DNA from 3 places in the Methylobacterium sp. UNCCL125 genome. Region 2 is predicted to be linked to each of the others. Evidence: riboswitches for the same ligand, from Rfam matches in the RefSeq annotation. Region 2 holds a riboswitch; each other region holds the start of a gene.
The links. Region 2 has a riboswitch for cobalamin ahead of BM396_RS06775 (TonB-dependent siderophore receptor). Riboswitches for the same ligand answer to the same signal wherever they lie in the genome.
Positions count from the first base shown of each region.

Region 1: it holds a riboswitch for cobalamin, as region 2 does, so the genes downstream of both, BM396_RS04295 (CbtB domain-containing protein) here and BM396_RS06775 (TonB-dependent siderophore receptor) in region 2, are expected to answer to the same signal.
Region 3: it holds a riboswitch for cobalamin, as region 2 does, so the genes downstream of both, BM396_RS11985 (TonB-dependent receptor) here and BM396_RS06775 (TonB-dependent siderophore receptor) in region 2, are expected to answer to the same signal.

Region 1 covers NZ_FPBW01000004.1:136,013-146,622, reverse strand. Annotated here, with positions in the region: gene cobN (cobaltochelatase subunit CobN) at 1-714, opposite strand, end outside; gene cobW (cobalamin biosynthesis protein CobW) at 786-1,820, opposite strand; gene BM396_RS04305 (DUF1636 domain-containing protein) at 1,817-2,218, opposite strand; gene BM396_RS04300 (CbtA family protein) at 2,211-2,948, opposite strand; gene BM396_RS04295 (CbtB domain-containing protein) at 2,965-3,147, opposite strand; cobalamin riboswitch at 3,183-3,376, opposite strand; gene BM396_RS04290 (discoidin domain-containing protein) at 3,543-4,901, shown strand; gene BM396_RS04285 (S10 family peptidase) at 4,965-6,560, opposite strand; gene BM396_RS04280 (DNA polymerase III subunit chi) at 6,560-7,012, opposite strand; gene BM396_RS04275 (CTP synthase) at 7,070-8,698, opposite strand; gene secG (preprotein translocase subunit SecG) at 8,855-9,274, opposite strand; gene BM396_RS04265 (nuclear transport factor 2 family protein) at 9,583-10,029, shown strand; gene tpiA (triose-phosphate isomerase) at 10,174-10,610, opposite strand, start outside.
Region 2 covers NZ_FPBW01000005.1:302,978-313,587, reverse strand. Annotated here, with positions in the region: gene BM396_RS06800 (SulP family inorganic anion transporter) at 1-799, opposite strand, end outside; gene BM396_RS06795 (acetyltransferase domain-containing protein) at 1,266-2,417, opposite strand; gene BM396_RS06790 (DUF3526 domain-containing protein) at 2,677-4,164, opposite strand; gene BM396_RS06785 (DUF3526 domain-containing protein) at 4,161-5,555, opposite strand; gene BM396_RS06780 (ABC transporter ATP-binding protein) at 5,552-6,277, opposite strand; gene BM396_RS06775 (TonB-dependent siderophore receptor) at 6,277-8,364, opposite strand; cobalamin riboswitch at 8,601-8,807, opposite strand; gene BM396_RS06770 (hypothetical protein) at 9,374-9,574, opposite strand; gene BM396_RS06765 (patatin-like phospholipase family protein) at 9,907-10,610, opposite strand, start outside.
Region 3 covers NZ_FPBW01000010.1:95,309-105,918, reverse strand. Annotated here, with positions in the region: gene BM396_RS12015 (ATP12 family chaperone protein) at 222-1,013, opposite strand; gene BM396_RS12010 (HAD-IA family hydrolase) at 1,060-1,725, opposite strand; gene BM396_RS12005 (hypothetical protein) at 1,784-2,164, opposite strand; gene BM396_RS11995 (RluA family pseudouridine synthase) at 2,870-4,282, opposite strand; gene BM396_RS11990 (NUDIX hydrolase) at 4,425-4,892, opposite strand; cobalamin riboswitch at 4,999-5,192, shown strand; gene BM396_RS11985 (TonB-dependent receptor) at 5,476-7,659, shown strand; gene BM396_RS11980 (PepSY domain-containing protein) at 7,653-9,110, shown strand; gene BM396_RS11975 (TonB-dependent receptor) at 9,273-10,610, opposite strand, start outside.

The DNA.
Region 1 (10,610 bases), on a different contig from region 2:
CCCGCGGGCGCGCAGGGCGGCTGAAAGTGCGACGAACGGCTCGGTGTCGCCGCCGAGCACGGCGGAGCGATAGATCAGCAGCAGGGCCAGCGGATGGGCGGGCGACGGCGCGCCGTCGAGCGGGGTCGCCGTTTCAGCCGCGGCAATGGCTGTTTCGAGGGGGAGAGCGCCGCAACCCGGACACCAGGGAAAGCCGCGGGGCAGGGGCTGCGGAGGCTCGACCGCCCCCTCGGCGCCTAGCCGGATGGCCAGGGATCGCAGCATGCGCCGGAGATTGCCGGGACCGCCGGCACGGAAATAGGCGTCGAGTTCCCCGGCGAGGGCGGGATCGGTGGAGAACGGCGCGAGACGGGGGTCCGGCCGGTCGTCGCCCGGCAGGACCGCGAGCACGACGCCGTGCGCCCGCGCGGTTTCGGCGCAGCGCTCGATCCCGTAGCGCCAGTAATCCAGTCCGCCCAGACAACGGATCACCACGACCTTGGCGTGCGCCACGACGCGTTCGACGTAGAGGTCGACCGACAGCGGATGCCGCAGTTTGGCGAGCTTCGCGAGCCGGAGACTCGGCAGACCGGGCTCTGCGGCGTGGGCCTGACCGACCGCCGCGAGGTCGCTGTCGGTGAACGACAGCACAACCAGATCGCCGGGCTCCTGCCCGAGATCCACCGCCGCCTCACCCTCGTCGAGCGAGACGGTATCGATGCGCACGAGATGCATCGACGGCCCCTAAACCGCGGCCGCGCGCACCGGCGCGCCGCCGTCAGCCGCGCAGGCGCGCGCGGCGGCCGTCATCCCGCGAGGGCCGCAGCGACGGCGCGCTGGTCGAACCCCTTGAGGCCGATCACCACGAGGTTGCCGTCCCGGGCCTCCCCGGACTTCCACGGCCGGTCGAAATGGTGGGCCACGCGCCGGCCGACCCCCTGCACCACGAGGCGCATCGCCTTGCCCTCGACCTCGGCGAAACCCTTGATCCGCAGGACGCCCGGGATCTCGGCTGCCTTCTCGACCCGGGCCGCCAGATCGCCCGCCGTGATCGCGGGGCGGACGGGCAGCGCCACGGTCTCGAAGTCGTCGTGGTCGTGATCCTCGCCCTCGCCGTGATGCGACGGACGGGAATCGAGATCGTCCTCGGCGGCCGCCGCGAGACCGAGCAGCACCCGCGGGTCGATGACGCCGTTCTCGGTCTCCACCACCTTCACGGCCCGGGGCAGGTGGCCTTCCACCTCGGCACGCACCCGAGTGCGGGTCGGGGCATCGATGAGGTCGGCCTTGTTGAGGACCACGAGGTCGGCGCAGAGGAGTTGGTCCTCGAAGACCTCTTCCAGCGGATTGTCGTGATCGACCGATTGGTCCGCGGCCCGCTGGGCGGCCAGTGCCTCCGGATCGTCCGCGAAGACGCCGGCGGCGACGGCCGGGCCGTCGACCACTGCGACGACCCCGTCGACGGTGACCCGCGAGCGGATCGCCGGCCACTGGAACGCCTGAACCAACGGCTTCGGCAGCGCGAGGCCCGAGGTCTCGATCAGGATGTGCTCCGGCGGCTCGGCGCGGCCGAGGAGAGTCTCCAGCGCCGGAACGAAATCGTCCGCGACCGTGCAGCAGATGCAGCCATTCGGCAGCTCGACGATAGCTTCTTCGGTGCAGCCTTCGACCCCGCAGGCGGCGAGGAAGGACTTGTCGAAGCCGACGTCGCCGAACTCGTTGACCAGGATGGCGAGGCGGCGCCCCCTGGCGTTCTCGACCACGTGGCGGACCAATGTCGTCTTGCCGGCTCCGAGGAAGCCCGTGACGATGGTGCAGGGGATCTTGTTCACGATGGTCATTCCGCGGCCTCCAGGGTGCCGGCGGGGAGCGGGCGGGGTTCAGGGAACGGGGGGATGCGGGCGATCACGCCCTTGCGGAAGGCCTCCGGACGCTCGCGCCAGGGCACGATGCCGTCCGAGGTCGCCGCATAGGCCGCGAGCCCGGCGAGGATGGTCTCCGCCGAGGCGGCCGGATCCATGTCGCCGTAGACGTAGGTCCAGCGGTCGGCCGAGGCGACCGCCACGGTGCAGGGCCGCTTGCAGACCGACAGGCATTCCACCGCCTCGATCCGCAGGTCCGGCGTGCCGGCGCTCCGGGCCTGAAGCGCCTCCAGAAGGCGTGCTCCGGCGCGCGGTCCATCCGGATCGTCGTCCGGACGGCGGCAGGTCGTGCAGACGTACAGGACGGTCTCAGGCACGGGCCGTTCCCCGTTGCGTGTCGCGGGAAAACGCCTGCCACGCCCAGCCGAGCCCCAACCCGATCAAGATCCAGAAGACGAAGCTGATCGCCAGCGACCGGGCGGCGAACTGTGCGGCCAGCGCGGCCGGAAGCTCCGACGCGCCCTCCGGCGCCTGCGGGGCGCCGACGACGTGGGGGGTTATGATCAGGACGAGGCCACCCAGGATCGTGATCAGAGCACGGCGGATCGTGATCAGGTAGAGTCCCATTCCGGTCGCCGCCGCGGTCATCACCCACCAAGCCTGCCGCGCGGCCAGCGGTGCAGCGGCGCTGCCGGGCAGTTCCGGCGGCAGGCCGAGGCCCGGCGCGAGGGCGACGCTGGCGAAGCCCGCCACCGCGAAGGCGAGACCGACCTGCGGCGTCGGCTCGCGGCCGCAGGCGATCATCACCGCGCCGAGCAGCAGGGCGTAGCCGACGCCGCCGACGAGGGTCGCAAGACCGGTGAAGGCCATCCGCGGCAGTCCGGGGCCGGGCTGCCATTCCGGTGCCGCGGCGGGTGCGGCGTGGTCATGCCCGGCATGGGCGAGCACGATCGGAAGGGCCTTCGCGGCCTGATGCGAGGGTTCCTGCTGCTCGTAGCGCTCGGCCGCGACGATCAGCGGCGAGGTCAGCGTGAGTTCGAGGCCCGTCACAACGGCAGCCGCGAAGAAGCCGGCGGCCAGGGCCGCCGACAGAAGCCGAATGATCATCCCTGCGCCGAGGGCGTCAGTGACAGGGGAAGTTCTGGGTATGGCGGAAGTCGTGCGCCGCGTTGTGGAACGCGATCGCCGGCGAGAAACCCGCCATGAACAGCAGGCCGAGGCCCAGCATGGCCGCGAGCGCGACGGCGACCGGACGCTCCGACGAGCGGGTACCGGCGGCGACGGGGGCGAGGGTCTGAGCGGTCATCGTCGAGTGTCTCCAGCCGCCCCACCGGCGGCATTGCGGGATCCTGTTGCGACGGCAGGTCTCCTGGCTCGCGGCTCGGCGCGCCCACCGCCTTCCCGGATCGCTCCGGTGGCGCTTGGCAGGCGCTCGCCGCTCACAGTTGCGGGGGCAGCCGCGGAATCGGGGCGAAACCCCTCACCGCATTCCCTTTTCACCCCGTTGCCAGGGCACCGTCACCGGCACGTTGTAGACGCATGCCGGCGACGACACAACGGAGCGGCGCCAGATCCGTTCGGATTCCCGTGCGTCCCTTCGCGGGTGGCCGGGCTTGACGTCCGCGCCCCGATGCGGGCACCGCCGCACCGGATGCCCGGCCGGCCCGGCATGGGCACCTCCGCTCAGTTCTCGGAGACCCGATGGCCCTCGCAGACGATCCGAGCCCGGTCCTCGTCGATCTCGCCACCGGCCGCGCCCCCCGGATCGTACAGGACGAAGGCACCGCCTGGCTCGAGATCGATCTGGACGGTCGTTTTCCGATCCGCGCCGTCGCGCTGCGACCCGTACAGGATACTGTCGCGCCCGAGGTCGGCGATGTGGCCGTCGAGGTCTCGCAGGACGGCGTCACGTGGTCCGCGCCCGACATCGTCGGCTGGACCGCCAAGCCGGGCGCCCTCGTGGCCGCCATCGGAGCCGACGAGCGGGCCTGGGCGCGTCTCGTGCGGATCGCGGTGCCGGATCCGGCGCTCGTCGCAGGCGTCGACATCCGCGCCGATGAAGCCGCCATCGACCTCATCGCCCTGCGGGCGCTACTCGGGCTCGACATCACGCTCCTGAACGAGAAGCCCGGCGCTAACGTCTACGTCACCTACAATCTCGAAGCCGCGCCTGGCCGCGCTAGCCGCAACCTCGTCGGCCTGTCGCTGTTCGAGAACGGCGCCTTCGGCAACTGCCTCGTGCAGTACATCATCGCGGTCTCGATCGCGAAGGCGCTCAACCTGAAATACATCAAGGTCCCGAAGGTCGACCGCAGCAAGGTGATCTTTCTGACCCAGAGGCTGACCTGCGACGGCATCACGTTCATTCCGCCGGACGAGCCGCTTCCGCCGGACGGCTACTTCCTGTCCGGCTTGTATTTCGATCCGACGCAGTTCGAGCGGGTGACGGCGCTGCAGGGCCCGATCGACTCGCGCGCGATCGTTCAGGATGTGATCAGGCCCCTGTTCAACGGCCTGCCGCGGACATTTGCGGCCAAGCCCGACGATCAGCTCCTGATCCATATCCGGTCGGGCGACATTTTCAGCACCTGGGTCGACCCGCACTATCCGCAGCCGCCCTTCGCCTTCTACCGGATGGTCATCGACCGGCTGCAGGCCGAGGGCCGCATCCGTTCCGTCAAGCTCGTCTTCGAGAACCGTCTCAACCCGGTCATTGCAGAAGTGGAGGCCTATGCGGCACAGCGCGGCCTGCCCGTAGAGATCCAGAGCGAATCGCTGATCTCCGATGTCGCCGCATTGGTGAACGGCCGCTACCTCGTCTTCGGGCTCGGAACCTTCGGGCCGGCGATCTGCCATCTCTCGGAGCGCGTCGAGCAGGTGTTCTACTTCGCGTCCAATTGGCCGCAGGGCTTCCAGTCGATTCCCACAATCGGGAAAGTGGTCGAGGTTCGCGATCGCGAAGGCCGGTACATGAAAGTCGGCGAGTGGCAGAATACCGCCGCTCAGCGCCGGAGCATGGTGGAGTACCCGGCCGAAGCTCTCGCCTTCGACGATGTCTGATCGGTCGCGCCGGTCACGATCCGACCGGCGACGACCCCGCTGCCTGCATCCCGACCGAACACGTCACGGTGCGGTCCTGAGACGTTCCGCGGGTGCGCCGGCCGAACGCGCCGAGCCGCCATCGCGGACCTTCAGGGCGTCCGTGTACATCCGTTCGACATCCGCCTTGAAGGCGGCGCGGGAATCCGGACGCGTGTAGAACATGTGGCCTCCGGGATAGACTGCGAGGCTCAGGCGACCGGCACTGTAGGCCGGGACCTGCGCCAGCAGGAGCTTCGAGGCGAAATACGGGGTTACGAGATCGGTGAATCCGTGCGCCACGAGGACACGCAGGTGCCCGTCGAGGGCTAGGGTTCCCTGAAGGTTCGACAGCACCTCCGGTGCCTGTCTTCCCGAGCCCCAGCTCCAGCCCCGATTGACCGCATTGTTCAGGAGCTCGTAGCGCATGTTGGCCACGGGCCATTTCAGCGTGCGCGCGTAGAGATCGAGCATCGCGCTGGTCAGCGGCGCCTGGAGCGCGGTGAGCTGGGGATCCTCGAAGCTCGATTGCGCGGCGGCCGGATTCGGGTCCCAGCCGGTGATGCCGGTGTCGTAGGCGCTCGTCACGCGACCTTCGGCACGATCGATCTCCCGCTGGACGCTTCGGGTCGAGAGGCGCGCCGCCTGCGCGCGGACCAGGGCGGGATCGAGCCCGACCAGCGGGGCGACCTTCTCGGTCATCCGCGCAACCGCCGCGGAATCGCTCGGCCCCTTCAGGAGATCCGTTAGATAGGCACCGGATGCGTAAGCCTCGGCATCCCCCAGCAAGGCCGGCGTGGGTACCGTCCCGGCCCGCTCCAGCGCACCGGCCGCCAGCGACGGCAACTTCAGCACGTAGCCCCAGGGATTGGCCCGCGGGGTCTCCAGCCACCCGAAGTCGAGCACCGGCGAGAGCAGCACCATCCCCGACAGGCCGACGCCGATCTCTTCCTGGAGCTTCTCCGTGATCAGCGGGCCGCGGAACCCGCCATAGCTCTCGCCGACGAAGAACTTCGGGCTCGCTAGACGATCGTTGTTGCGCAGGTAGCGGGCGATGGCTGCCGAGAGGGTCGCGGCGTCGGACTCGATCGACCAGTAGGCCTTGCCGTTGCCGTCCGCGGCCCGGCTGTAGCCGGTGCCGACGGGGTCGATGAAGACGAGATCGGTGAAGCCGAGCCACGTCCCGTCGTTGGGCGTGAGCGTGACCGGCTGCGACGGGCTGATGCTGTCGCCGCCGACGGGCAGCCGCCAGGGGCCGATCGCCCCGATGTTGAGGTAGGCCGACGCGGCGCCCGGGCCGCCATTGACCGCGAAGGTCACCGGGCGCTCCTGGCCGTCCTTGGACGCCACCGTGTAGGCCACGAAGGCGATCTCGGCCTGCAGCTTGCCGGCCTCGTCGACGAGCGGCAGGCTGCCGGCCGTGGCGGTGAAGTCGAGGACCCTGCCGTCAGGCAGCGTGACGCTCTGCTTCGTGACGGAATCCGGCGGCAGGCGTCGTCCGTCCGGCCCGCGCGGTGCCGGCTTGCTCTCCGCGGGCGGATGTCCGTGCGGCGCCTCCTCTGCCCAGCCGGCAGAGGGCAGGGCGATGAGCATGCCGAAGGCGAGCGCGGCGCGCGCGAGACGTCTGTTAAGGGCCACCATCACGCCTTCTTGTTCCAGCGTCCGGAATCGTCCTGCTGCCAGTAGGCGACCGTGTGGCCCGCCTCCTTGGCCTGCTTCCACCGCTCACGCGCCCTCAGGAGGGCGTCCTGATCGGTCCCGTCGAACAGGATACAGATCCGCTCATACGTGCCGGCATCGGGCGGCAGGTCGGCGCCCTCGACGAGGAAGCGGATCGAGGCCGCGTTCGGGTTCACGTCCCGAAGGGTCAGCACCACCGGCTGGCTCGCCGCGTCGGGCTCGCGATCGGTCCCGTGCGGCAGGAAACTCTCGTCGGAATAGGTCCAGAGGTGGTCGTCCAGCGCCTGCAGGCGCTCCTCGCTGGCGGCCTGGATCGCGGCCTGCCAGCCGCGGTCCAGCGAGCGCTCGACGAGGCTCGGCAGCACCCGTTCCAGGGGCTGCCGTTGCATATGGTAGAAGAGGATCTCGGTCACGATGCCGAGGATATAGGGCTCCAGCCCGCCGCGCGAGCAGCGGCGCGCCGCCGCGGCTCAGACCAGCCGGCTCTGTTCGATCGCGGCGCCGACGAAGCCCTTGAACAGCGGGTGTGGCTCGAAGGGGCGCGACTTCAGCTCCGGGTGGAACTGCACGCCGATGAACCACGGGTGCCCGACATGCTCCACGGTCTCGGGGAGGAGGCCGTCGGGGGAGACGCCGGAGAAGCGCAGGCCCTTGGCCTCCAGCCGCTCGCGATAGGCCATGTTGACCTCGTAGCGGTGGCGGTGGCGCTCCGAGATCTGCTCGGACCCGTAGATCTGGGCGATCTTGGATGTGGGATCGAGCTTCGCCTCATAGGCGCCGAGCCGCATCGTGCCGCCGAGATCGCCAGCTGCAGCCCGCCGCTCCAGCTCGTTGCCGCGCAGCCACTCGGTGAGCAGGCCGACCACCGGCTCGGACGTCTCGCCGAACTCCGTGGAATTGGCTTCCGGCATTCCCGCGAGCGAGCGGGCGGCCTCGATGACGGCCATCTGCATCCCGAAGCAGATCCCGAGATAGGGGATGCGCTTCTCGCGCGCGTAGCGGGCCGCGCGGATCTTGCCCTCGGCGCCGCGCTGGCCGAACCCGCCCGGCACCAGGATTCCGTTCAGGCCCTCCAGGAACGGCGCGGGATCCTCGCGCTCGAACACCTCGGCCTCGATCCATTCGAGGTTGACCTTGACCCGATGGCTGATGCCACCGTGGGTCAGCGCCTCGGTCAGCGACTTGTAGGCGTCCTTGAGCCCCGTGTACTTGCCAACGATGGCGATGGAGACCTCGCCCTCGGGGTTGCGCACGCGCTCGGAGATCGTCCGCCAGCGGCCGAGATCCGGCTCCTCGCCGTGCTCCAGGCCGAAATGGCCGAGCACCTCGCGGTCGAGGCCGGCTGTCCGGTAGGAGAGCGGCACCTCGTAGATCGACGCCACGTCCCGCGCCTCGATCACCGCGGTCTCGCGGACGTTGCAGAACAGCGCGAGCTTGCGGCGCTCATCGACCGGGATGTCCCGGTCGCAGCGGCAGAGCAGGATGTCGGGCTGGATGCCGATGGAGCGCAGCTCCTTCACGGAATGCTGCGTCGGCTTGGTCTTCAGTTCGCCCGCGGACGGGATGTAGGGCAAGAGCGTCAGGTGGACGTAGCAGCAGGTGCCGCGGGGCAGTTCCTGGCCGAGCTGGCGGATCGCCTCGAAGAACGGCAGCCCTTCGATGTCGCCCACGGTGCCGCCGATCTCGACGAGCACGAAATCGAACGCGTCGTTGCCGTCGAGAACGAAGTCCTTGATCGCGTTGGTGACGTGCGGAATCACCTGGATCGTGGCGCCGAGATAGTCGCCGCGGCGTTCCTTGGCGATGATGTCCTGGTAGATCCGGCCCGTGGTGATGTTGTCGGCCCGGCTCGCCGGGACCCCGGTGAAGCGCTCGTAATGCCCGAGGTCGAGATCGGTCTCGGCGCCGTCGTCGGTGACGAACACCTCGCCGTGCTGAGTCGGGCTCATCGTGCCCGGATCAACGTTCAGATAGGGGTCGAGCTTGCGCATCCGGACCCGGTAGCCGCGGGCCTGCAGCACCGCCGCCAGGGCTGCGGAGGCGAGCCCCTTGCCGAGGGAGGAGACCACGCCGCCGGTGATGAAAACGTACCGCGTCATGGGCCTCGGTCCATAAAGAAGCTGCTGCCGTTTGCCAAACGACCCGTGCCCCGGCCCGCGCATGGGCTGGGGATCATGGAACGCATGGCACGGACCGGCTGAGTGCCGGCCCGTCGGAGATGGAATGAGACGCTGCGCCGTTCCGAGCGCAGCCCGTCAGCGGGATTGCGGCGCGTCCGGGACCGCCGGCTGGGCGGGCGCGGCCGGCTGGGCCGGCGCCGTGGCGGGCACCCGGTCCTGTTGCTGGCGGAGCGTGTCGAGCAGGTTGTCGGCGCCGGTCGGCTGCTTGGCGGGCTGGCCCGACGTCTGCGGCGCGCCGGTATCGAGGATCGATTTCGGCGCCGCGGAGCGATGCGACAGGATGGCGAGCGCCAGGCTGGTGGAGAAGAACAGGGCCGCCAGGATCGCCGTGGCCCGGGTCAGGGCGTTGGCCTGGCCACGGCCGGTCATGAACCCCGCGACGCCGCCGCCGCCCCCGCCGCCGAGCCCGAGGCCGCCCTCGGAGCGCTGAAGCAGCACGACGCCGATCAGCGCGAGGACGATGATGAGGTGGACGACGATCAGGACGGTCTGCATCTGTGTTCCGGGATCTTCTTCAGCGCCGCGCGCCGGCAGCGGGCACCGGGAGACGAACGCACGAGGGCCGGAGCCCGCCGCCGCTTCCGATGCTCCCCGTCACGCATGCGTGCAGCGGAAGCCTCGTGGGCGACTTTGCGGGCGGACCGGCCGGAATTGGGCGACGGCATACACCACCGGCCGCCCGCCGCCAACCTGACGCGCGCGGCCGGCTGCCGGCGGCGCCCCTCGCCTTCGGCCGCGCCGCGTGGTTTCTGGACGGGAGAGAGCGGCCGATCGAACGCGCCGCCCCGTCCGGGAGGCCAACCATGTCCGTGTCACGCCGGGTGGCGCTCGTTGCCGCCATCGCCGCGCCCGTTCTGATCCGCGCCGTCCCCGGCACGGCCGCCGGGCCCGACGCCGCCGCCGTGGAGCAGGCCGTCGACGCTCTGACCCAAGCCCTGCTGGCCGCGGACGGGCCGGCCCTCGACGCCCTGGTCCTCGACGGTCTGAGCTACGGACATTCCAGCGGTCAGGTGCAGGACAAGACGGCGTTCGTCGAAACGCTCACCAGCAAGCGCTCGGCCTTCCCGAGCATCACTCTTTCGGACCGCTCCGTCTCGGTGGTCGGCGACGACGCCGTCGCCCGCCATGTCTTCACGGGCGAGGTCGTCTCGGGCGGCAAGACGGCGCCGGTGCATATCGGCGTGATGCAGGTCTGGCACCGGGATCAGGGCCGCTGGCGGCTGCTCGCGCGTCAGGCCTTCAAGATCTGACAGCGCCTCCGTGCGATCGCCGCTCCGCCTGCGCCGGCGGAGCAGTCCGGTGCCGCCCCATTAAGGCCTTGCAAGGACAGGGATCTCCCTGCGGCGCGTGACAACGGCAAGCGCCGCGAGCGCATCGAACCGCCGGAGGCGCGCTCAGGCGTAGGCGGCGCAGATCCCCAGGAAATCCGCGGCCACGAGACTCGCGCCGCCCACCAGGGCGCCGTCGACGTTATCCACCGACAGAAGTTCGCGGGCATTTCCGGGCTTCACCGAGCCGCCATAGAGGATGCGGATCTTGTGCGCCTCGTCGCCCACGAGCTTGTCGAGCATCTCGCGCAGGGATGCGTGGACTTCAGCGATGTCGCGCGGCGTCGGTGTCCGGCCCGAGCCGATCGCCCAGACCGGCTCGTAGGCGATCACCGTATCGGCCGCTGTGGCGCCCTTCGGCAGGCCGATGGCGAGCTGCGCCCGGACGATGTCGAGGGCCCGGCCTTGCTCGCGCTCCTCGATGGTCTCGCCGACGCAGATGATGCCGCACAAGCCGGCACGCCGGGCACCCAGCGCCTTGGCGTGGACGCCGTCATCGGTCT
Region 2 (10,610 bases):
CGATGCTCTCCGTGAAGCTCATCAGGGCGATGCCCATCGCGCCCGGCAGGAGTGCTTGAGCGAGCGCTGGGTCGGGCAAGCTGAAGGAGGGCAGGCCCTGCGGGATTGTCCCGACGGTCGACACGCCCGCGGCGCCGAGATCCAGCAGCCATGAGGCAATGAGGGCAGCCGCCACCGTGACCAGAGGGGCTGGCGCGTGCGGTTTGAGCCATTCCATCCCGACGAGCACGGTCAGCGTGGTCCCTGCGACGGCCAGGGTCGGAAGGGAGGTTGCGGGCAGGTGCTGAAAGAAGCTCACCACGTCCGCAAGGAAGGACTGTTTCGCGACGTGCAGCCCGAGGAGCTTGGGAGCTTGATCCAGCAGGATGACGGCTCCGATGCCGGCCTTGAAGCCCGTGAGCACCGGCAGGGAGATGAAGCTGGCGACGAAACCCAGCTTCAGCAGTCTGGCGGCGAGGAGCAGAATTCCGACCAGGGCCGTCAGCGTCGCCGTCGCGATGACGAGCTTCGCCGGATCGCCGTCAGGGACCACGCTGCCGAGTTCTGCCGCGGTCAAGATGGCCAGTGTCGTCGTCGAGCTGACGCTGAGCACGCGGGACGAGCCCAGAAGACCGTAGATGAGCGCGGGAACGAAAGCCGTATAGAGGCCGACCGCTACCGGCAGTCCAGCCACGGTGGCGAAAGCCATCGCCTTGGGCAGGACGACGGCCGCAGCCGTAAGGCCTGCCACCACGTCGAGCCGAATCTCCCTTGGCGCGTCTTTCCGGACTGGATGTGGCGTCGAACCGAAGTCCTTCATGTGCGCTCCTCCGCGCTCGGCGTGGGCACGAGGATCGATTCTACCAGTGCTTCGACGATTCCCGCACAAGACGCCGCGCAGCTTCGGCCGGATTCTCGTCTTGAGAACATTACTCAATTGAGTAACGGATCGCGTTCGATCCGCGAAGTCGGGCGTGGTGAAGACCGAGATTGTCGCGCTGGCAGCCGAGAGCAGCATCCGCCACGGCCCGCGTCGATGGTTCACCTCGGTCTCGACCAGGCCGATCCCCGTCTCGGCGAGGCGCTCGGTGTCGCGGTTGCCCAGGTCTTGCGACCCTCGGCCGGACTGGCAGACGCGGCCGCCGCCGGATCGCGACCCGCGGTGCAGACCCTGCGCCGTCGGACGATGCCGGCCAGGCCCCTCCCCCGCATCTGTTGGGTTATCCGTCACCAATGGGACGTCCGTTGTCCCGCTCTCTGCTCTGACTGGGACGATCTTCGTGCTCTCAGAGATAGCTCAAAGCCGGCCATCTCCCGGATCGTTTCAGCCGTACCATCGAACGGCAGGCCACCCAGAGGGGAATGCTGACAGCGGCGGCGATGAGCCAGAGCGCCGCCGGTGAGCCAGCCTCGACCCGTCCTGAAGCCCCAACCAGACCGACCGTCGCGGCTCCATCATACAGGAGACGCAGGAGCGCAAGGTGGAGCAGGTAGAAGAACAGCGGCGCGCCGCCGAAGACGCACAGCCAGCCGACGAGCCGCGCCGGAACCACCTCGAACAGCGTCAGCAGGCAGAGGCCCAGCCCGAGCGTCAGCAGCAGAAAATCGGCGGACGGCGGGTACTTGGTCAGATTGACGAAGGACAGCGCGGTGGCGAGGGGCGTGCGGCCGGGCTGCCACGGCACCGGTTCGCCGTAACCGTTGAGCGCGCGCAGGACGAGGAAGGCGACGAGGGCGGCCGCCCCGAGCCCGGCGAGCCAAGCGCGACGGCGCGTTTCGTTGACCGCTCCCGTGAAAAGCGGCCCGAGTGCGTAGCCTGCCGCGATCACGCCGATCCAGGGCAGGAGCGGGTACGACGTCCGGGCCACGCCGCCCCAGGGCAACGCGATCATCCCGCGCTGGTGCAGGATGGACCAGAGCACGTAGCCCGGCTCGTCCGCTTGGAGCACGAGCCCGTCGAGCAGGTTATGTCCGAGCATGAGCGCCAGCGCTCCGGTCACGAGGAGAACCCGCGGCAGCCAGAGCAACGCGGCCAGCGCCACCATGCACAGGCCGATCACCCAGATCACCTGCAGATAAAGGATCGGCGGCGAGAAGCTGCCGGCCCAGGCGACATTGACGAGCGTCACTTCCAGCAGGATCAGGAGCAGCCCGCGCTTGAGCAGGAAGGCGGCGGTCGCTCGCGGACCGTGCTTCTGCCCATAGAGGCTGGCCGAAAGGCCGGTGAGCAGGATGAAGAGCGGCGCGCAGAGGTGCGAGGACGCCCGCGTCAGGAACAGGTCCGGCGGCGTCGCGGCGAGATCCATGGGGTCTCGGACCTGCGCATGAAGGTAGAAGAACTCCCGCACGTGGTCGACGAGCATCAGGAGCATCACCAGACCGCGCAAGGCGTCGATCGAGAGGATGCGCGGCGGGCGCTTCACGTCCGTGGTCGTCACGACTGGTCCTCAAGACGGCAAAGCAGATTTGGGCGCGCGGCCGGGGTCCAGACGGTGCCCCCGCGGAGCATGCAGAAGCCGCGACGGCTCAATCCGCCGGCAAATCCCACCGGGGTGTACGGCCGCTCGCGCACGAGAGCCGCCAGTCGCCGCTTCGACGCGTGCCTGGACCGTTGCGCGCGAAGCGACGCGGCTCGACGTTCTGCATCGCCGGGCCGCGTCTCAAAATCCGGGCGGCCAGCCGACGTCGCGACAGCGCTCATACGGACCATATCGCGAAGCGGCGGAAGGCCAGCCCGGCCAGAGCCAATGCCACGCCCCACAGGATGAGCGCACTGAGCGCGGCCTGCCAACGCGCTGCGTCTGCCGCGATCACAGTCGGAAAGCGCGGCACGGCATCGTAGGCGTCGAAATCGAGGCGCGCCGGGCAGCCTGCGCAGACGGCCGCCGGCCGCAGCTCCTGCGCCAGGATGCGCGGTTCGAAGAAGGCGCGCAGGCTCCGGCGGTACTCGGAGGCTGCAGCCAGAAAGGCGGCGTGGCGGGCGGCGTCGGTGCCCGCCGCCGTGTCGAGCGCGAGGGCGAGCGTCGTCGCCGGAGACAGAAGAGCCAGGCGTGCGCTCCAGGCCGCGGCGCCCTCGGCGCGGGCCTGCATCCCTGCGCGGTAGGGGGCGAGCGTCGTCTCGTAGAACGCGTCCCGGGCCAGCCGCTTGATTTGCGGCGTCTCGCGCAAGTCGGGTCGGTCCGTGGTGCCGGGCAACCGCGCCGTCAGCCATGCGGCCGTGACTTTCGCCGCCTCGTCGCCCCGGTAGAAGGCATCCTGAACTTGGCGGCTGGCGTCGATGGCGGCGATCCGCGAGGGGGGCGGCGCCAGTTTGTCCACCGCGAGACCGAGGAAGGCCGGCAGGACAACGGTCACGCAGGCCCAGGTCAGCACGAGGATCGTCAGCGACGCCACCGCCCCGCGCCAGAGGCTGGCGGCGAGGGCACAGGCGGCGACCCAGAGCACGACATAGGCGCAGAGCGCGGCGGCCAAGAGGGCGAGGGTCGTGGCCCAGCCCGGAGGGAGGTCCCGCCATCCCGCCAGCGCCAGGGCCAACGCCGTCCCCCCGATCACGGCGGCGACGAGGATGAGCGCTGCCGCGCCGAACTTCGCGCCCGCGACGATCCGGGGGTGTACGGGCTGGGCCGCGATGAGGCGGAGGATCCCGGCATCCTGCTCGGCGGCGAGGCGCGTTCCCGCGATGGCGATCACCGCCAGGGGAACGAGGTAGATGAGGACGAAGGCGAGGTCGAAGGGCCCGAGCCTCAGCGCGGCGGCGGATCCCAGTTCGTAGGCCGTGTCCTCGAAGACGGAGCTGAAGCCGAAGCTCGTCTTCATGACGGCGGGCTGGATCTCGCTCTGCCCCGCAGAGAGCACGGCCAGGGGTGTCGGCGGCTTCACGGCGTAGGCGGCGAGGAAGTAGTGCATGTAGCCGAAGGCATGGGTCGGATCCTGCCAGTAATTGACCGTCATCGCACGCGGCACGGCGTAGCGGGCGGCGGCCTCCTTAGCGTCTCGAAGGGAGCGCGCGGCATCGTCCGAGGCTTGCGCCATCGCGGCCCGTTCGCCCGCCACACGCTGGGCACCGGTATGGCCCCCGAGGCAGAGGGCCGCCAGGAGCGCGGCGAGGATCGCCCAGGTCAGCCGCTCGCGCAGGATCAGGTGCAGTTCGGTCCTCAGCAGTGGGAGAAAGCGCGATTGGCTCACGGGGCCAGCCTGCGGATCAGGGGGATGCTCCCGGCGCCGAGCAGCGCCAGCCACAGACCGAACAGGAGGGCCGGGACCCGGATCTCGGCGAGGGACCGCGACAGCGGCAGGGGCGCAAAGACAAAGGGCGGAATTGCGCGCCACAATTCCGGCCCCGCCAGCATGGCGCGCCCGTCGCGCTGTGGGTTGTCGCGGATCTCTGCATTCATGCGCTCCGAGATCGCCCGCCGGTAAGCCTCGGCAGACCAGACGAAATGGGCGTGCTGAACGAAATCGGTCCCCGCAAGGCCTTCCGACACACGCTGGAGGGCGACGCGCGGCGAGAGCAGGCCCGCCCAGCCGAACGCGGCATCCCGCGCCGCCAGGGCCGCGAAGAAGGCTCCGAGTTCGCGGTCGTAGACCGCGAAGGCATGGTGGTCGTTCTCCACCATCATGAGGCCACGCAGATCCACCGGGAGTTCCTGCGGATCGCTCACGCCGTAGCGGGCGAGCGTCGCCTGCGCTCGCGCATCGCTGGCTTCGGCGGATTTATGGGGACGCAGGTCCCCGTCGATCCGCAGCCGGGTCTCGCGATAGGACGGGGCGGGCGAGACCATCTCCATGCCTGCAGTCGCGAGCCGTGGCGCGACGAGGCACAGCGCGATCCAGACCGCGAGGGAGATCGTCAAGGCTCCTCGCGCCGTGCGGGCCAGCAACGAGGCGATCATCGCGATGAGCAGGAAGACGGCACCGTAGAGGGCCTGCACCGCGATCCAGACGAGGAGGCGCGGCCAAGCCTGCCAACCCGCGGTGCCGAGGCTCGCAATGGCCACGCCGCCGAGCGTGAGGAGGGGCAGGCAGACCAGGACCGTAAGGACGAGGGTCAGTGCGGTGAAGCGGGCGGCAAAGAGTGGGATGGGCGGCGCGCCGTTGCCGAGGGCGAGGCGCAGGGTACCGCGCTCGCGATCCGCCGCGAAGGCGGCAAAGCCGAGGAGAAGCGCCACCAGGGGAACGACGAGGCCGACGACATCGGAGACATCGGAGAGGCCGGCCCGGTCGAAGGGGCCGGCATCCTGCACGGCGCGGTAGACCGCATCGTTGAACAGGTGCGCCTCGATCCGCACCATCCGGCCCGTATAGGGCTCGGTGCCGGGATCGAGGATGGCGAGGGGCGACGACGGGCGAAACACCCACAGGCCGTAATGATCGGCGGAATGCGGGTTCTTGGCATCCTGCCCGAGCCAGCGGGCCCGCTCTGCGGCCGTAACCCGCGCGACCTCGGCACCGTAATCGCGGGCGGATTGCCAGGCGCCGAGGCCCGTGACCATCAGGAGCAGGACGAGCAGGCCGCCGATCCAGCGGACGCGCGCGTCCCGCCACAGCAGCGCCAACTCCGCGCGGACGCGCCTCACGTGACCGCCCCCGACAGGCGCGCGATGTAGAGGCGTTCCAGATCGGTGTGCGCGACGCGCCTCGGATCGATCTCCTCGGCGACGCGCCCGCCCGCCAGCACGCCGACCCGGTCGGCCATCTCGCGCACGCGGTAGAGGTCGTGGGTCGCCATCAGCACCGCCGTGCCGCGCTCCGCCGCCGCCCGCACCGTCCCGGAGAAGGCCGCCGCCGCCGATGGGTCGAGGCCGGATGTCGGCTCGTCGAGCAGCAGCAGCCGGGTCTTTCGCGCGAGCGCGATGGCGATGCCGACCTTCTGGCGCATCCCCTTCGAATAGCCGGAGGCGGGCCGCGACCAGGCCTCGGGCGCCAGGCCGGCCGCCGCGAGATGCGTCTCGGCCTCCGCCCGATCGATCGCGAGACCGGCGAGGGTCGCGAAGTAACGGAGATTCTCCAATCCCGATTGCCCCGGATAAAGGGCCACCTGCTCCGGGATGTAGGCGGTGCGCGCCCGGGCAGCGATGGGATCCGTCCCTGCATCGATCCCGCAGACCCGGACCTCCCCCGCATCGGCCTTCAGGAAGCCGAGGATGAGGTTGATCGTGGTGGTCTTTCCGGCACCGTTGGGACCGAGCAGGGCATAGACCTCACCCGCGCGCAGGGTGAGGTCGAGACCGCTGAGGGCGGTCCTGCCTCCGAACTGCTTGACGACGCGGCCGAGCGCCAACACCGGCTCAACCGCCATCAGAACCGCACCGTCACGGAGCCCGTGATGCGACGGGGCGAGCCCGGATAGACGCGGAATACGTTCAGTGAACTCTCATAGTAATCGGTGTCGAATATATTCTCGATGTTGAGCGCCACGCGGGCGTTGCCGAATTTGTAATAGGCCAGCGCATCGACCGCGATGAAGCCCGGCAGGGTGAAGCCGGACCCCGCCGCGTCGCCCGCCCGCTCGCCCACGCCGCGCACGCCGCCGCCGATCCCGAAGCCGCGCCACGCGCCTGCTGGCTCGTAGACCGCGAGCAGGCTGCCGGAGTGGCGGGGCACGTTGACCAGGGGGGCGCCGACCGGAAGGACGTTGTCCTTGGTGACCCGGGCATCGGCATAGACGTAGCCGGCCAGGAGCTTCAGTTCCGGCGTGATCTGTCCCTGGGCCGTCAGCTCGAAGCCCTGGCTGCGCACGGCGCCGGCCGCGAGGGAGAAGCCGGTATTCGCCGGGTCGGGCGTGAGCACGTTCTCCCGCTCCACACGGAAGGCGGCGGCGGTGAGAAGCAAATTGCCGCCGAACAATTCGGACTTGGCGCCGACCTCGTAGCCGAGGCCGGTCTCGGGCGGCAGCGCCGTGCCGCGCGTGACGGCGGCGGCGTCGGTGCCGATATTCGGCCGGAAGCTCGTGCCGACATTGGTGTAGAAGGCGAGTTCCGGGATCGGCCGGTAGACCAGGCCCGCCCGGGGCGAGGCCGCGACCCGCGACTGGTCCACTTGGCTGCGCACCACGCGCTCGCGGAAGCTCTGCTCGAAGATGTCGAGCCGAAGGCCGATCAGCGCCCGCCATTCCGGGCTCAGGACGATCTCGTCCTGCGCGTAGAGGCCGGTATTGGTGATGCGCTCGATATTGTTGCGTGGGATGGTGATCGGCGGCAGCGCCTGTCCATAGACCGGCGAATAGATGTCGAGGGCGAAGGGGCTCGTGCGGAAGTTCGAGCGCAGATAGACCGTCCGGCTGTCGGTGCTCTCCCGGTCCATGCCGAGGAGGAGCGTGTGGCCGATGCCGCCCGTATCGAACCGCCCGATCAGGTCGGCCTGACCGACCGCCACGTCCCAGCGATAGTCGCGCACGTTGCGGTCGCGAAAGACGGTGCGGTTGTTGGCGGCGATTCCGCGGATCTCCGCCGATTCCCCTTCCAGATCGCCGGTGTTGAAGTAAGCGGCGAGCCGCATCTGCCAGTTCTCATCGAAGCGATGATCGACGCGGACCTGCAGCGAATTGTTGTTCTGGTAGGTGCTCTGACCGGGCTCGCCGAGGAACCGCGAGAGCGGCAGGAAGCCGAGCTGGCGGTTGAGCGCGATCACGCCCCGGTCGAAGACGATGCGGTTCTTCACGAACTCGGTCTCGACCGTAACGCGTGTGTCCGGCGTGACCTGCCAACTCACCACTGGAGCCACGAGCAGCCGGTCGCTGTCCACGAAGTCGCGGAAGCTGCCGGCCCCCTGTGCGGCGAGATTGAAACGATAGAGGACCGTCCCGTCCGCGTTCAGGGCACCGCCGGCATCGATGGTGCCGCGGGTCAGACCGAACGAATCGACCTGATTGCCGAACTCGACGAACCGTTCGGCGGTGGGTTGCTTGGTGATGAGGTTGACGAGCCCGCCGGGATCGCTGCGTCCGAACAGGGCCGCCCCCGGTCCCTTGAGCACCTCGATGCGTTCGATGTTCTGCGCGTCGGGCGGAGGCGGGGTCCCGCGATTGAGGGGGAAACCGTTCTTGTAGATCTCCGAGGTCGTCACACCACGAATGGCGTAACTGAAGATCGAGAGACCCCCGAAATTGTTCTGCTGGGCGACGCCGGGCAGATAGTTGAACGCCCGGTCTACGCGGGTGGCGGCGAGGTCTGTGATCGTCTCCCGCGGCGCCACGGAGACGGCCACCGGCACGTCGATCTGCGGAGTGGCGGTGCGCGTGGCGCTGACGGCCGTGCCCGCTCCGTATCCCGGCGTCGGGCCGATCAGGCCGATGGTGCCGCGCCCGGAGGCCGTCGTGCGGCCGGCACCCTCCCCGACCTGCTCGACCGAGAGTTCCTCCAACGTCACGCTCTCCTGCGCCCGCACGTCCTCGATCGGGAGTCCGGCCGAGAGGACAGCGGCGAGCGCCAGCCGCCGACGGCGATGCGGAGTCCGCGGACGACGCGCTGATGGCGCTGAAAACCGCGCAGGCTCGCCGAGAGACGGACGTTCGGAGGTCGCCACCACACACTCGCTGTTGCCGGGTGGAGGCCACGGGGATACGGGCAGCGTCGCCCACGAGACGGCGACACCGCGCGCTCCGCCGGGGCACCCCGCCCGAGGGACGTCATCGTGCCGAAGGCAGGTCTCCTGGCTCACGGGTCAAAGCGCCCGCCGGACCTTCCCAGTGCAAGCACCAGTGGTCATCGGTGGCAGGCGCTCGCCGCTCACAGTTGCGGGGGCAGCTTCGGATTCGCTCCGAAAAGCGCACCGAATTCCCGTCTTAGCTCCGGGCCGGGACCCGAAGAACCTTGGCTGGACGATATTCGCCACCGGCGCGCATCCGGTCAACGGGCCTGACAAACTTTGTAACAGTGTTACGTTACGTGTGGCGCTATGGACACAGTCCGATCCCCGATGGAATGCACGGCTCTCACGTTGCGGTGATGGACCGGATTGGGCTCGGACGACGCGGGTCCGAATGAGATCGGCGGGCCGATGGCGGCTGGATATGCGCTATGCTGAACCGAACGGACGAGCGGTCATCGACGCCTTGTTTCATGCGCCGCTGGGCGCCGAGCGTCTCAGCTGAATGGAAATCCGATGGAACGCTCTTGGCATCGTGTTGCTGACTGCGGAACGCGCGGCCCGAGCTCATGACCCGGCATACGGTCCTTCGGTGACCCGCTCCATCTCAGGGCCAGCCTTGCCGTCCAGCCTTGGATCGCGGCATGCGTCATCGCCGTGGTCGCGGTGGCCCCGTGCCAAAACTTCTCGTTCGGCGCGAACCCGATACCCTGACCGGCTGGCTTTGCATTGGACACATGCTCTCGATCGGTTCGGTTCTAAGCCAGCCGGTCAAGTCAGTCGTGCATTTGCGGTCGCTCGATCGCCCCTACATCTTCCGCTCGCGATGGATACGCTTCTTCTTCGGAAGTGCCTTGTGACGGCCGATGGTGACCCTGGCTTCCGACACCGTCGGTCCGGCCAGCGCCTTGCCCGGTGCGGGGCCAGCGGCCGTCGCGTCCGCGAACGTCGCGAAGGTCAACAGGGGAAAGGCGGCCAGCGCCGCCCGAAAGGCCCGGATCGTGTGCATAAGCGTTCACTCCTCTGTCTGTGGGCGCCGGGCCGTTTCCGGGGCCGGCCGGATGCGACGAGCGGTCTTCGGTTTGAAGGTGCTCCCCCGGAAACGGGCCGGTCCGACTGCGAAGTGCCGCGCCGATCATGCGCGTGAACCGGTTTGAAGAGGCTTGGGCAGAGGCCCATTTAGTCTGACAAAATATCGTCGATCTGCGACGCGCAAGACTGACAAATGGAACACATGCTGCATTTATACCAAATAAATATAAGTCATAAATCAATATAGGCGCCTTGATATTGATCAAGTTGAGCAAGCTCTGTCATGCGCGATGGGGCGTTCCGGCTGCGTCAGACGCCTTCGAGCAGTCGGTCGAGATCGAACGACGGACGCCGGCCCAGATCCGGCCCATGATCGGTCAGGAAGGTCGCGGCGCTCCGGCGTCCCTCGTCCCGAAGCATCGTCAGGAATGCCCATTCCGCGTTGAGCTTCGAGGACGAGCCCAGCTCGGCGACAACGTCGCTGGCGATGCGGTGCATGCGCATAGCCGCCCATCGGGCGCACTCGGAATTGTCCGTGGGCGCGACCTGCCGCAGCAAGGCCATCATCCGCAGTTCCTTGAGCAGGACCGCGTTGAAGGAGATCTCGTTGAGCCGGTTGAGGATCTCCCGGGCCGAGGTCGGCGCTTGTCTGCGCTCGACCGGATTGACCTGCACGATGATCGTATCGCGCGACTCGCATTCGCGGACCAGGGGGGTGATTGTCGGGTTTCCGGAATAGCCTCCATCCCAGTAGGAGGCACCGTCGATCCGCACCGCCTGGAACAGGGTCGGCAGGCATGCCGAGGCGAGGAGCACGTCGGCAGTGACCTCGGCGTTGCGGAACACCCGGCCCCGGCCCGTATGAACATCCGTCGCGGTGACGAAGAGCTTGATCCGGCTCCGTGCGATACGCTCGAAATCCAGCCGCGAGTCCAGGATCTGTCTGAGCAGGTTGAAGTCGTGCGGATTGAGGTCATACGGGGAGAAGACCCGCGCCATCAGGTCCGCGGCCA
Region 3 (10,610 bases), on a different contig from region 2:
CAGATCCCGGGACGATTGCTTCGAGGCAATCAGCGTAGCCAGTTCGCCTTCAAATCTGCATCGGACAGGCTGATTGGAACGCATTGTCGTCTCGAACACAATGTGCGCCGACCGTAAAACAGTGTTCGCGGCTTGTCAGCCGCTGAAGCCGACCGGGCGCCGCGAATGGCGGATTGTTGCCCAATTGCATCTGCGCGACCGACCGGATTTCCGGTCTCGGCTCAGCCTTCGACGCCGACGAACGCGGCCGCCGCCTCGAACTCGATCCGGCGCGCCGCGAGGCGTGCTTCCGCCTCCGCGTCGCGCCCCCAGACGGCAGCCTGGTAGGTCTCGTCGACGTGAGCGGCGTCCCAGGCTTCCGCCGGGGCCAGGCGGCCACGCAGCACCGCCAGCGCGATCAGAAGGGAGCCGGTCAGGGTGGTCAGGGTGTGCAGTCCGGCCAACCGGAACGGATCCGTCACCGCATTCACCGCCGTGGAGAGGGCCTGGATCGTGTCGGCGGGCTGCTCGACATGCATGACGCCCTCGCTCAGGATCACCCGCGCACCGAACTCGTCCCGCGCCCAGGCGAGGATCGGGTCCCAGGCCGCCGCCTGCGCCGCCACGAGGCGCTCCGGGTCACCAGCGCGGTAGGCCACGAGATCGGTGCCGGCATAGGCGCAGAGATCGGCCGCCACCGCAGCCAAGCGGGGCGTGACGCCGTCGATCGCCGTGTTGGCGAGCCGCGTCAGCGGCATCTGTGCCGGGTCGATCGCAGTGTCCTGGGCCGCCCATTCCGCCGCGACCCGCTCGGCCAGGGCGCGGCTCGGGAGCCGCAGCGGGTTGCGGGCCGGCGTGTTGGCCGGACGTCCGTCCAGGGTCAGCCGGAATCCCTCGCCCTCCTCGGAGAAGCCGGCCTCCGTGTAGAACCGCCGGGGCAGGGCGGGCTTGGAATGGCCCCGGGCCGCACGGATCGGGTCGGGCCGCGCGCCGTCGCCCGGTTCGCCGAGCCAGTCTGTCGTCTGATCGCTCATGGACGCGAGATAGGCGTTTCCGGCCCGGCGCGCGAGCCTTTCGCCATCAGCCGCCCGTCGCGAGGCCCTCGAGAAGCAGCACCTCCAGCGCAGCGGCCGTCGGGACGACCGTCACGGCCCCGGCCCCGTAGAGCGCGTCCGGCGGATGATACCCCCAGGCGACCCCGATGGCCGTGGCACCGGCCGCCACGCCCATGGCGATGTCGAAGGTCGTGTCGCCCACCATCACGGTCGCCTCCGGCGCGCAACCGGCCTCGCTGATCGCCTGCCGCAGCATGGTCGGGTCCGGCTTGGACGGCGCGTCGTCGGCGCTCTGGGTCGTGGCGAACCACTCCGCCCAGCCGTGATGCGCGATCAGCCGGTCGACGCCGCGCCGCGACTTCCCCGTCGCGAGGCCGATCAGCACGTCCCCACGGTCATGGAGCCGGGTCAGCAGGTCGGCCATCCCGGGGAACAGGGGTTCCTCATGGGCCGGATCGAGCCGCAGGCGGTTGTAGGCCTGCTTGTAGCTCTCCGAGAGTTCCGCAACGGGGCCGTCCTCGCCAACCAGACGCCGGAAGGCCTGCGGCAGTGACAGGCCCACCACGGACAACGCCTCGCGCCGCCCCGGGGCCGGCAGGCCATTCTCCGCGAAGGCCACCTCCTGGGCCGCCACGATCAGGTGCTGGCTGTCCACGAGGGTGCCGTCGACGTCGAAGACGACGAGCCTCATCGCCGACGACGCGCCAAAGGCCGCCGCGACGGCGCGGATGGGCGGATGTCGGACTCGGTCACGGCTTCCGGCCCGGCTGTGCCGGCGCGGCCGCGGCGGGCTGACCGCCGGGAACCCGGGTCCGCTCGTAGCCGAGCCGGCAGCGGATCAGGAAACGCCGGCGCTTGCCGCCGCGCAGGCCGCGCTGGTGCGAGGCGCGATTGCAGGCCGCATAGGAACGCCGGCGGCGCTCCGCGCGGGAACTCGCGGCCGGGCGCTGCGCGGCCTGCGTGGGCGCCGCATTCGCGGCGGGAGCGGCGGGCGGATGCGGCGACGCCGCCTCGGCCGGATGGGCGCCGTTCGCGGTCGGCGCCGCCTTGGCTGCCTCGCCCGGTGCGGCGTGCGCGATCGGCCCGGTGAGGCACAGGGCGGCGAGGCAGGCCAGCATCGCGAGCTTCATATGTCAGGGTCTCGAACCGCCGGAAACTGGCCCCGCAGCGGATCGGCGGGGCGCGGGCAGCATATGAGGCGGCACGGCCGATTGCCAAGGCATGCGCGGCACGGCCCGCCCCGATGACGGTCCACTTTCACCGGGGATACCGCAGCGCACATCTCCCGCGACAATGATTTGGGGATGGAAGGGGGATCCGGCGATGGGGCTCCTGCGGCTGCCCGCTTTGATGCGCGAAACCGACCTCTCACCGGAGACCGAGACCGCCTCACGGCGCGGTCCTCTGAGCGGGGATCCCGCCATCCGGCGCGTCGCGTCGCCGCAGTGGCACCTGGGCGATCGTTTGAACCGAGCGCAGGCGCCCGTCTTCGTTGCACCCTGCGTGCCGGCACGGCGGCGCAGGCGCGACGGACCGCCGGAGCCATCATCCCTCTCCGCCAGCGAAGCTTGCAGGAGCCTCGACAGGACGGGCGCTCCTCTCGTCGTGCATCCGGGCCGAGGTGAAGATGCCGCCCTCGGGACGCGCATTCGGCCGATGCGCGACGGGCACGGCGAAGCGGTTCTCCTGCCCGACCCAGGTCGTGGCGGCAGCCCAGGAGGTCCGGCGCGGACTCGACCAGGCGCGGCCCCGACGGCGATCGAGGGTCGCGTGGCAGGGCGGCGGCCGGAAGTCCCGGACGCCCTGACGAACCCGGCCGTGCCCTGGCTGCCCGCTCAGGCTTCCGGGGCCTCGACGATCGGGTCGTAGCGGGTGGCGTCGAAGCCCAGCAGGTTCCAGCTCTGCGCCATGTGGGGCGGTAGCGGCGCGCTCACGTCCACGGGCTTGCCGGTGCGCGGATGCGGGATGACGATCCGGCGGGCGAGCAGGTGCAGACGGTTCTGGATGCCCCCCGGCAGCTCCCAATTCTCCACGGAGAAGTATTTCGGGTCGCCGACGATCGGGTGGCCGATATGGGCCGCGTGGGCGCGCAGCTGGTGCGTCCGTCCGGTCACCGGCTTGAACGACAGCCAGGACAGCTTCTGGGCGGCCTGATCGACCATCGCGTAGTAGGTCAGCGCGTGGCTCGCCCCCTCGTCGCCGTGCTTGGCGACGCGCATCCGCGCGTCGGCGTCGGTGGGCTCCTCCTTGGCCAGGTAGGTCGAGACACGCCCCTGCCGGACCCGCGGCACGCCCGCGGTCAGCGCCCAGTAGATCTTCCGCGCGGCCCGGGAGCGGAAGCTCTTGGCGAGCGTCGCGGCGGCGAGCCGGGTCTTGGCGACGATCAGGCAGCCGGCCGTATCCTTGTCGAGCCGGTGGACGAGGCGCGGCTTCTGGCCATCCGGGCCGGTGAGGGCGGCGAGCAGGCCGTCCACGTGCCGGACCGTCCCCGAACCACCCTGGACCGCGAGGCCGAAGGGCTTGTTGAGGATCATCATGTCGGCATCCTCGTAGAGGATGAGCGACCGGATGAATTCGGCATCGTCCTGCTCGCGGGCGGCGTTGCGCGGGCGCTCGGAGGGCTGGTCGAGGCGCAGCGGCGGCACGCGCACGCTCATGCCCGGCTCCAGCCGGTCGTTCGGCTTGGCGCGCTTGCCGTCGACGCGCAGTTCGCCCTTACGGACGATGGTCTGCACGCGGGTGAAGGGCAGGAGCGGGAAACGCGCGGTGAGGAAGCGGTCGATCCGCATGCCGGCCTCGTCCGGCTCGACCATCAGGGTCTGCACCCCGGAGGCGAGGGTCGCGGAGGCGGCCGCGCGCTGCTCGCGGCGGGTCGGACCGGGTGTCGGCGCGGGGGCAGGGGCCGGGGCAGGCGCAGGGGCCTCCGAGCGCTTGGAAACGGGCCGGCTGCCGGGCTTCGCCGCCAGCGGACCGCGCGGCGCGGCGGCGTCGCGCCGCGGCTTCGCGGGCCGGGCCGGGGCTGCGGCTGCGGCTGCGGCGCCCTGCGCACCCCAGGGATCGCGCGCACCCGCATCGTCGCCGCGATTGCGGGCCGCGCGCTCTGCAGCGTCGCGGGCGCTGGTGCGCGGGCCCGTACGGGCACGGCCATCGGCCTGGAACTTGCCGGGCTTGAACTTGCCCGCATCGAACTTGCCGGCCTGAGGCTTGCGCCCCTTCGGCCCGCCGCTTTTGGGAGGTCGTGTCGTCATGCTTCCGCCGGCACCCGTCTCCGCTTCGGACGGAGCGTCCGGGCGCATGGGCCGCGGCGTCGCGGACGTCCGGACCGATGGGATTGCACGGCTGTAGCATCGCCCGCGCGCAGCGGCAAAGGCGGCAGCGCGATCGCGCCCGTCAGGGCTCCGCGTCCCACGCCGCGCGGAGCCAGGCCTTCAGGCCGGTCGGGAAGAGTTCCGGCCCGCCCGGGACGTCGAGCCCGTCGAGATCGCACCACCGCGCCACGCAGGCGGTGCCGCAATCCTCGTGAAAGACGAAGCGCTCCTGTCCGTCGAACCGGCCGGGCGGCAGGGCGACCGGGAACAGGAACAGCACCTCGTGCCCGACCTGCCCCTCGTGCAGGAAGATGTTCTCCACGACGCGCGGGCCGCCGAGCACCGTGACGGTGACGCCGAGCTCCTCTTCGAACTCCCGGATCAGCGCGTCCTCGGCCCTCTCACCGAACGCGACGCTGCCACCGAGGGGCCGGACACCTGTCAGCCGCCCGTCATCCGCATGGATCTCCGCCACCAGCAGGCTATCGCCGCGCCGGGGGAGCCCCAAGGCCTTCACGCGGATCTCCGCAGGGGGACGCCAGACCGTCATGCCGAACCGGCTAGATCGTTCCCGACGGCGCCGCAACGAACCGGCGGACCGCCGCATCGATCCACGACAACTCCCGGACGTGCGGTTGACGCCCGGACACACGACGGCCAAGCTGTTCCTCGACGGTTCCCCTCGGGGATCAAAAGGGAACGCGATGAGGGGTCCGCCCCGAAGCCGCGGCTGCCCCCGCAACTGTAAGCGGCGAGCCCTTCACCACCACGTCACTGGGTCACCCCGGGAAGACGGTGCGAGGGCGGCGACCCGCGAGCCAGGAGACCTGCCGTCAGCCGTGGTCACACGCGAAACGCGCCGGGCGGGGTGTCCTGGCGGGTGTCGAGGCGCCGTCAATCCCGAGGGGAGGCGGCCGCCGAGGCCTCGTTCGCGGTGACGTGCCACAGCAAGCGCGCCCGCGACGCCGTTCCCATGTCCGTCTCCACCGTTTCGCGACCTGCGATCCCTGTTCCGGGAGGCCTCCGCGCACCCGTTCAGGCTCAGGTTTCCAGATGGTCGAGGCATTGTAATGTTATTACAATGCTTATAGGACGAAGGGGCCGGCGCGCGCCGTGCACGGACCGCTTCCCCCATGCTTCGCTCGATCCATCGCGCCCGCTCCGGCGGGCCGGCTCCCCTCTGTGGCGTTCTCCTCGCGCTCCTCGCCAGTCCGACCGCCGCCCAGGAGGCCGTCACCCTGGATGAACTCTCCGTGGCCGGCGCGGGCGGAGACCCGAACCGCGCTGCGCCGAACGGCCTCAATCTGCGCACCCCGGACCGGACCGCGAGCCGCCTCGGTCTGACGCCGCTGGAGACGCCGGCCAGCCTCGACATCGTGTCGGGTGAGACCGCGCGGCTGCGCGGCCAGGATACGATCGCCGAAGCCGTGACCCAGGACGCCACCGGCATCACCACCATCGCGGCACCCGGCAACGGCAACGGCGCCTTCACGTCGCGGGGCTTCGCCGGCCCGAACTCGATCCAGCAGCTCTACGACGGCACGCGCTTCTACGTCGGCGCCAACACGGTGACCTTCCCGTTCGACACGTGGAACGTCGAGCGCATCGAGGTGCTCCGCGGCCCGTCTTCGGTGCTCTACGGCGACGGCGCCATCGGCGGCGTGATCAACGTGGTGCCGAAGAAGCCGGTCTTCGTGCCGATCAACGCCGCCCGCGCCGTTGTCGGCACGGATGGCGTTGCGCGCCTTGCGTTCGATTCGGGCGGTGGAATCGGTCAAGCGGAGTTCGGCGACACCTTCGCGTATCGCCTCAACGTCAGCGGCAATCGCGCCGACGGCTGGATCCGGCCGGAGGGCGATTTCCGCAACCTCGCGGTCTCGGCCGCCCTGCTGTTCCGACCGAGCGCCGATCTGGCGTTCACCCTGAGCCACGATCTCGGCTACCAGGAGCCCGCCCGCTACTGGGGCACGCCGCTCGTCGAGGGACGGATCCCGGACCTCATCCGGTTCAACAACTACAACGTCCGGGACGCGAAGATCACCTGGGCCGACAATTGGACCCAGCTCAAGACCGAATGGTCGCCCTCGGCCGACATCACGATCCGCAACACCGCCTACCGGCTCACCAGCCGGCGCCACTGGCTCGACGTCGAGCAATATTCCTACAACTGCGGCACCGGGCTGGTGGACCGGGGCGATTATCTGGAAATCTACCACAGCCAGGAGCAGGTCGGGGATCGGCTCGACGCGACGTTCCGGGGCAGCCTGTTCGGCTTGCCCAACCAGTTCGTGGCCGGGTTCGACGTGAACCACATCGACTTCCGGCACACCAACAACTTCTACTTCGACCAGACCACCAGCGTGCCGCTCGTCGGCTACGATCCGGGCCTCTTCCCGCAGAACGGGCGAGCCCGTCCGGCCTACGCCACGCAGACGAGCCAAGCCTCGGTCTTCGCGGAGGACCGTCTGATCCTGTCGGACAAGCTCTCGTTCCTCACCGGCGTGCGCCTCGACGTGCCGACGCTGAATCGGGAGGACCTGCAGACGGGATCGCGGTTCGAGAAGACCTACCGGGCGCTGGGCTACCGGTTCGGCCTCGTCTACAACCCGACGCCGGACAGCGCGCTCTACGCCCAGTACAGCTTCGCCACCGACCCGGTGAACAGCCTGATCACGCTGAACCAGTCGCTGGCGGGCTTCAAGCTCGCCACAGGCGATCAAGTCGAGATCGGCGCCAAGGGTCTTGCCTTCGACGGTGCCGTGGAATGGACCATCGCGGGCTACCGGATCGTCAAGGACAACCTGATCTCGGCAATTCCCGGCCAGCCGACGCTGTCCACGCAGGTGGGGAGCCAGTCCTCGCAGGGATTCGAGCTGGCCTTGGGCTGGCGCTTCGCTCCGGGCTGGCGGCTGGACGGCAACCTCGCGCTGCTGCACGCGCAGTACGACCGGTTCGACCAGACGGTGAACGGCGCCACGGTCTCGTACGCCGGCAATCAGCCCATCGACGTGCCCGAGCGCGTGGCCAACCTCTGGCTGACCTGGGACGTCTACCGCGACTGGACCGCGCGGGTCGGGCTTCAGAACGTCGGGCAGGTCTACAGCGACTTCGGCAATACGGCGCGGCGTCCGGCCTACAACCTCGTCAACGTGGTCCTCGACCATCAGGTCACGGCGGAGTCGCGCCTGTCCGTGCGGGTCTACAACCTCTTCGACAAGGTCTACGCGATCAGCGGCAATGCCGTGAACGGGGTCGGGACCAACTGGCTGCTCGGGCGGCCGCGCTCGGTCGAGGTCGCCTACACGGTGACGTGGTGAGCCTGCCGCGGCGGCTCGGCAAGGCGGGACGGCGCTGGCTGCTGCTGTTCCACCGCTGGGCCGGGATCGCCGCGGGGCTGTTCTTCGCCCTGTGGATCGGCTCCGGACTGGTGATGCTCTACGTGCCGTTCCCGGCGCTCACCGGGGCCGAGCGCCTGGACCGACTCGCACCGATCGCCTGGGAGCGCGTCGCGGTGGCGCCCGACGACGCGCTGCGGGCCGGCGGTCTTGCCGGCGTGCCGGCGGCCTTCGCCCTGGAGATGCGCGGTGCGGAACCGGTCTACCGGATCGCCGACCGCGACGGGCGCCGGGCCACGGTCTCGGCGCGGACCGGGGAGCGGCTCGGCCCGCTGACGCCCGAGGATGCGTTGCGTCTCGCGGCCGAGGGGATTCCGGGCGCACATGTCGATCCGGTCGAGCGGGACCAGTGGACCGTCACGGCCCGGTACGATCCGCTCCGGCCGTTCCTGAAGGTCGTCCTCGACGATGCGGCCGGGACCGAGCTCTACGTGTCTCAGGTCACCGGCGAGGTCGCCCTCGACACGACCCGCTTCGAGCGTGGCTGGAACTGGGCCGGCGCCGTGGCGCACTGGATCTACCTGACGCCGCTGCGCGCCCGGGCCGATCTGTGGCGGACGGTCCTGCTGTGGCTGTCCGGCTTCGCCGCCCTCGGGGCGCTGAGCGGCCTCGCGATCGGGATCTGGCGCCTGCGCCTCCGCCGCCGCTACGCGGGCGGGGCCGTCACGCCCTATCGCGGTCTCGCCCGCTGGCACCACCTGTTCGGCCTCGCGGGCGGAATCGGACTCAGCACCTTCATCCTCAGCGGCTGGATTTCGATGAACCCGAACCGCTGGTTCTCGTCGAACGCTTTGCCCGCCGAGATCCGCGCCGCCTATGCCGGACAGCCCGCCGCCCTCGGCCTCGACGCCGGAGCCCTGCGGGGCTTCGCAGAGGCCGGAACCCGCGCGCTGCGCTTCGCCGCCATCGGCGGGTCTTGGTGGATCGTCGCCGACACACCGGCGGGAGCCCGGACCCGCAGGGCGGATGACGGCACGCTCCTCGATGCCGCCGCGATCGCACGGGCCGCCGGTCCGGCCCTGCCCGTCGGATTACGGGCGGCAGAGCCCCTGACCGCCTACGACCTGTACTGGTATCCGCACGGGATCGACCCACGGCCGCTTCCGGTGCTGCGCCTGCGCTTCGCTGATCCGGACGCCACGTGGCTCCACGTCGATCCCCGGGACGGGACCATCCTCCAGCGCCTGGATCGCTCCGGCCGCATCAACCGCTGGCTGTTCGACGCCGCGCACCGCCTCGATCTGCCGGGGCTCAGCGGCAACCGCTCGCTCCACGATGCCGCCCAATGGGTCCTGAACCTCCTGGCGGCGGGGATCGCGGTCACCGGTCTGGTCGCGGGCTGGCGCCGCCTGCGCCGCGTTCTGTCGGCCTAGGGGGCCGGCCGAGGCTCCCGGTGCCCGACGCCGCCGATCACGCCCGCTTGGTCGTCACGCCGAAAGCGCAGTGACCCGGTGCCCGCCGACAGCGCGACGTCCGGCGCAGCCATGGATGGCTTCGCCGCTCGCGCAAGGACGGCGCCGTGGCGGCCGGAGCGTTCAGAACCGCGCCGTCAGGAACAGCCGCACGTTCCGCCCCGGCAGCAGGATCTCGTCCTTCTTGAACGAGGTCGAGTTGCGGATGTCGTCGTTCAGGAGGTTGCGGCCCTGGACGCCGAGGGTGATCGCGCTCGCCCCGTAGACCGCGGGATCGACCGCCTTGGTGTAGCTCAGCTCGGCCCGCAGGTCGTCGTAGCCGGGCGTGGGCGTCTCGTAGACCGCCGTGGCGTCGTGGCTGAAGGCGTGGATGAGGTTCACCCGCGCGAACCATCCGTCGGCCCGCAGGTAGACGCCGCCGCCGAGCCGGTAGGGTGGGATGCGCGGCACGTTGGTGCCGTTGTCGAACTGGGCGCGAACGAAATCGAACTGCCCCTCGATGCCGGCGAAGCCGTTGCCCACCGGCAGGAGGTCGTACTGGCCGATGATCTCGGCGCCGTAGAAGGTCGCGTTCTGCTGCTGATAGACGATCTGCCGGTTGTCGGTGCCGACACCGCAGGAGGCGAAGTCGTCGTCGCAGGTCAGCCCCGTGTAGTTGCGGTAGATGAAGCCGGTATAGCGCGTGAAGTAGCCGGTGGCGTCGAGGCGGAAGGGTCCCTCGGCCCGCCGGATGCTGGCCTCGACGGTCCGGGCGCGCTCCTTCTTGAGATTCGGGTTGCCGATCTCGAAGGTCGCGGTGGCATCGTGGGGCCCCTGCGAGAACAGCTCGTAGCCGGTGGGTCCGCGCTCGACATAGGAGCCGGTGAGGCTCGCCACGAAGCCGTAGGGCAGATCCTGCAGGGCGCCGATGCTGGCGCTCTTCGGCGCGAAGCGGCGGGTCCGGGCGTACTGGAACGGCTCCTGCCCGTCGACCGGCACGTAATCGCTGGGGAACTGCGCGGCCGTACTCGACAGCCGATCGACCTCGTAGCGCCCGGCCGCCTGCAGACGCGTGCCCGGACGCAGCTCCAGCTCCTCGAACAGGTAGACCGCGTTGGCACGGGACTCGGTCTTGGGCAGGAACGATTCGAGCTGCGTGTTGATCACACGCCGGTCCGACTGGAAGCCGAGCGCGCCGGTGAGCTTGCCGAGATCCGTGAAGACCGGGACGTGCTGGAGTTCCAGGCGCCCTTCGGCCTCCCGGTTCTTGAAGATCGCCTGGACGCCCTCGATCCCGTCCTCGCCGATGCCGACCTCGTTGTGGCGATAGACCGAGTAGCCCGCCCAGTAGCGGATCACCTCGAAGGGGCCGTCGAGGGGCCGGTACTCGCCCCGCGACAGCACCCGATCCTGGTTCGGGGTCAGCCGGGTCCGGTCCTGCTCCGCCACGCCGCCGGGGATCGCATAGATGGCGTCGTAGTG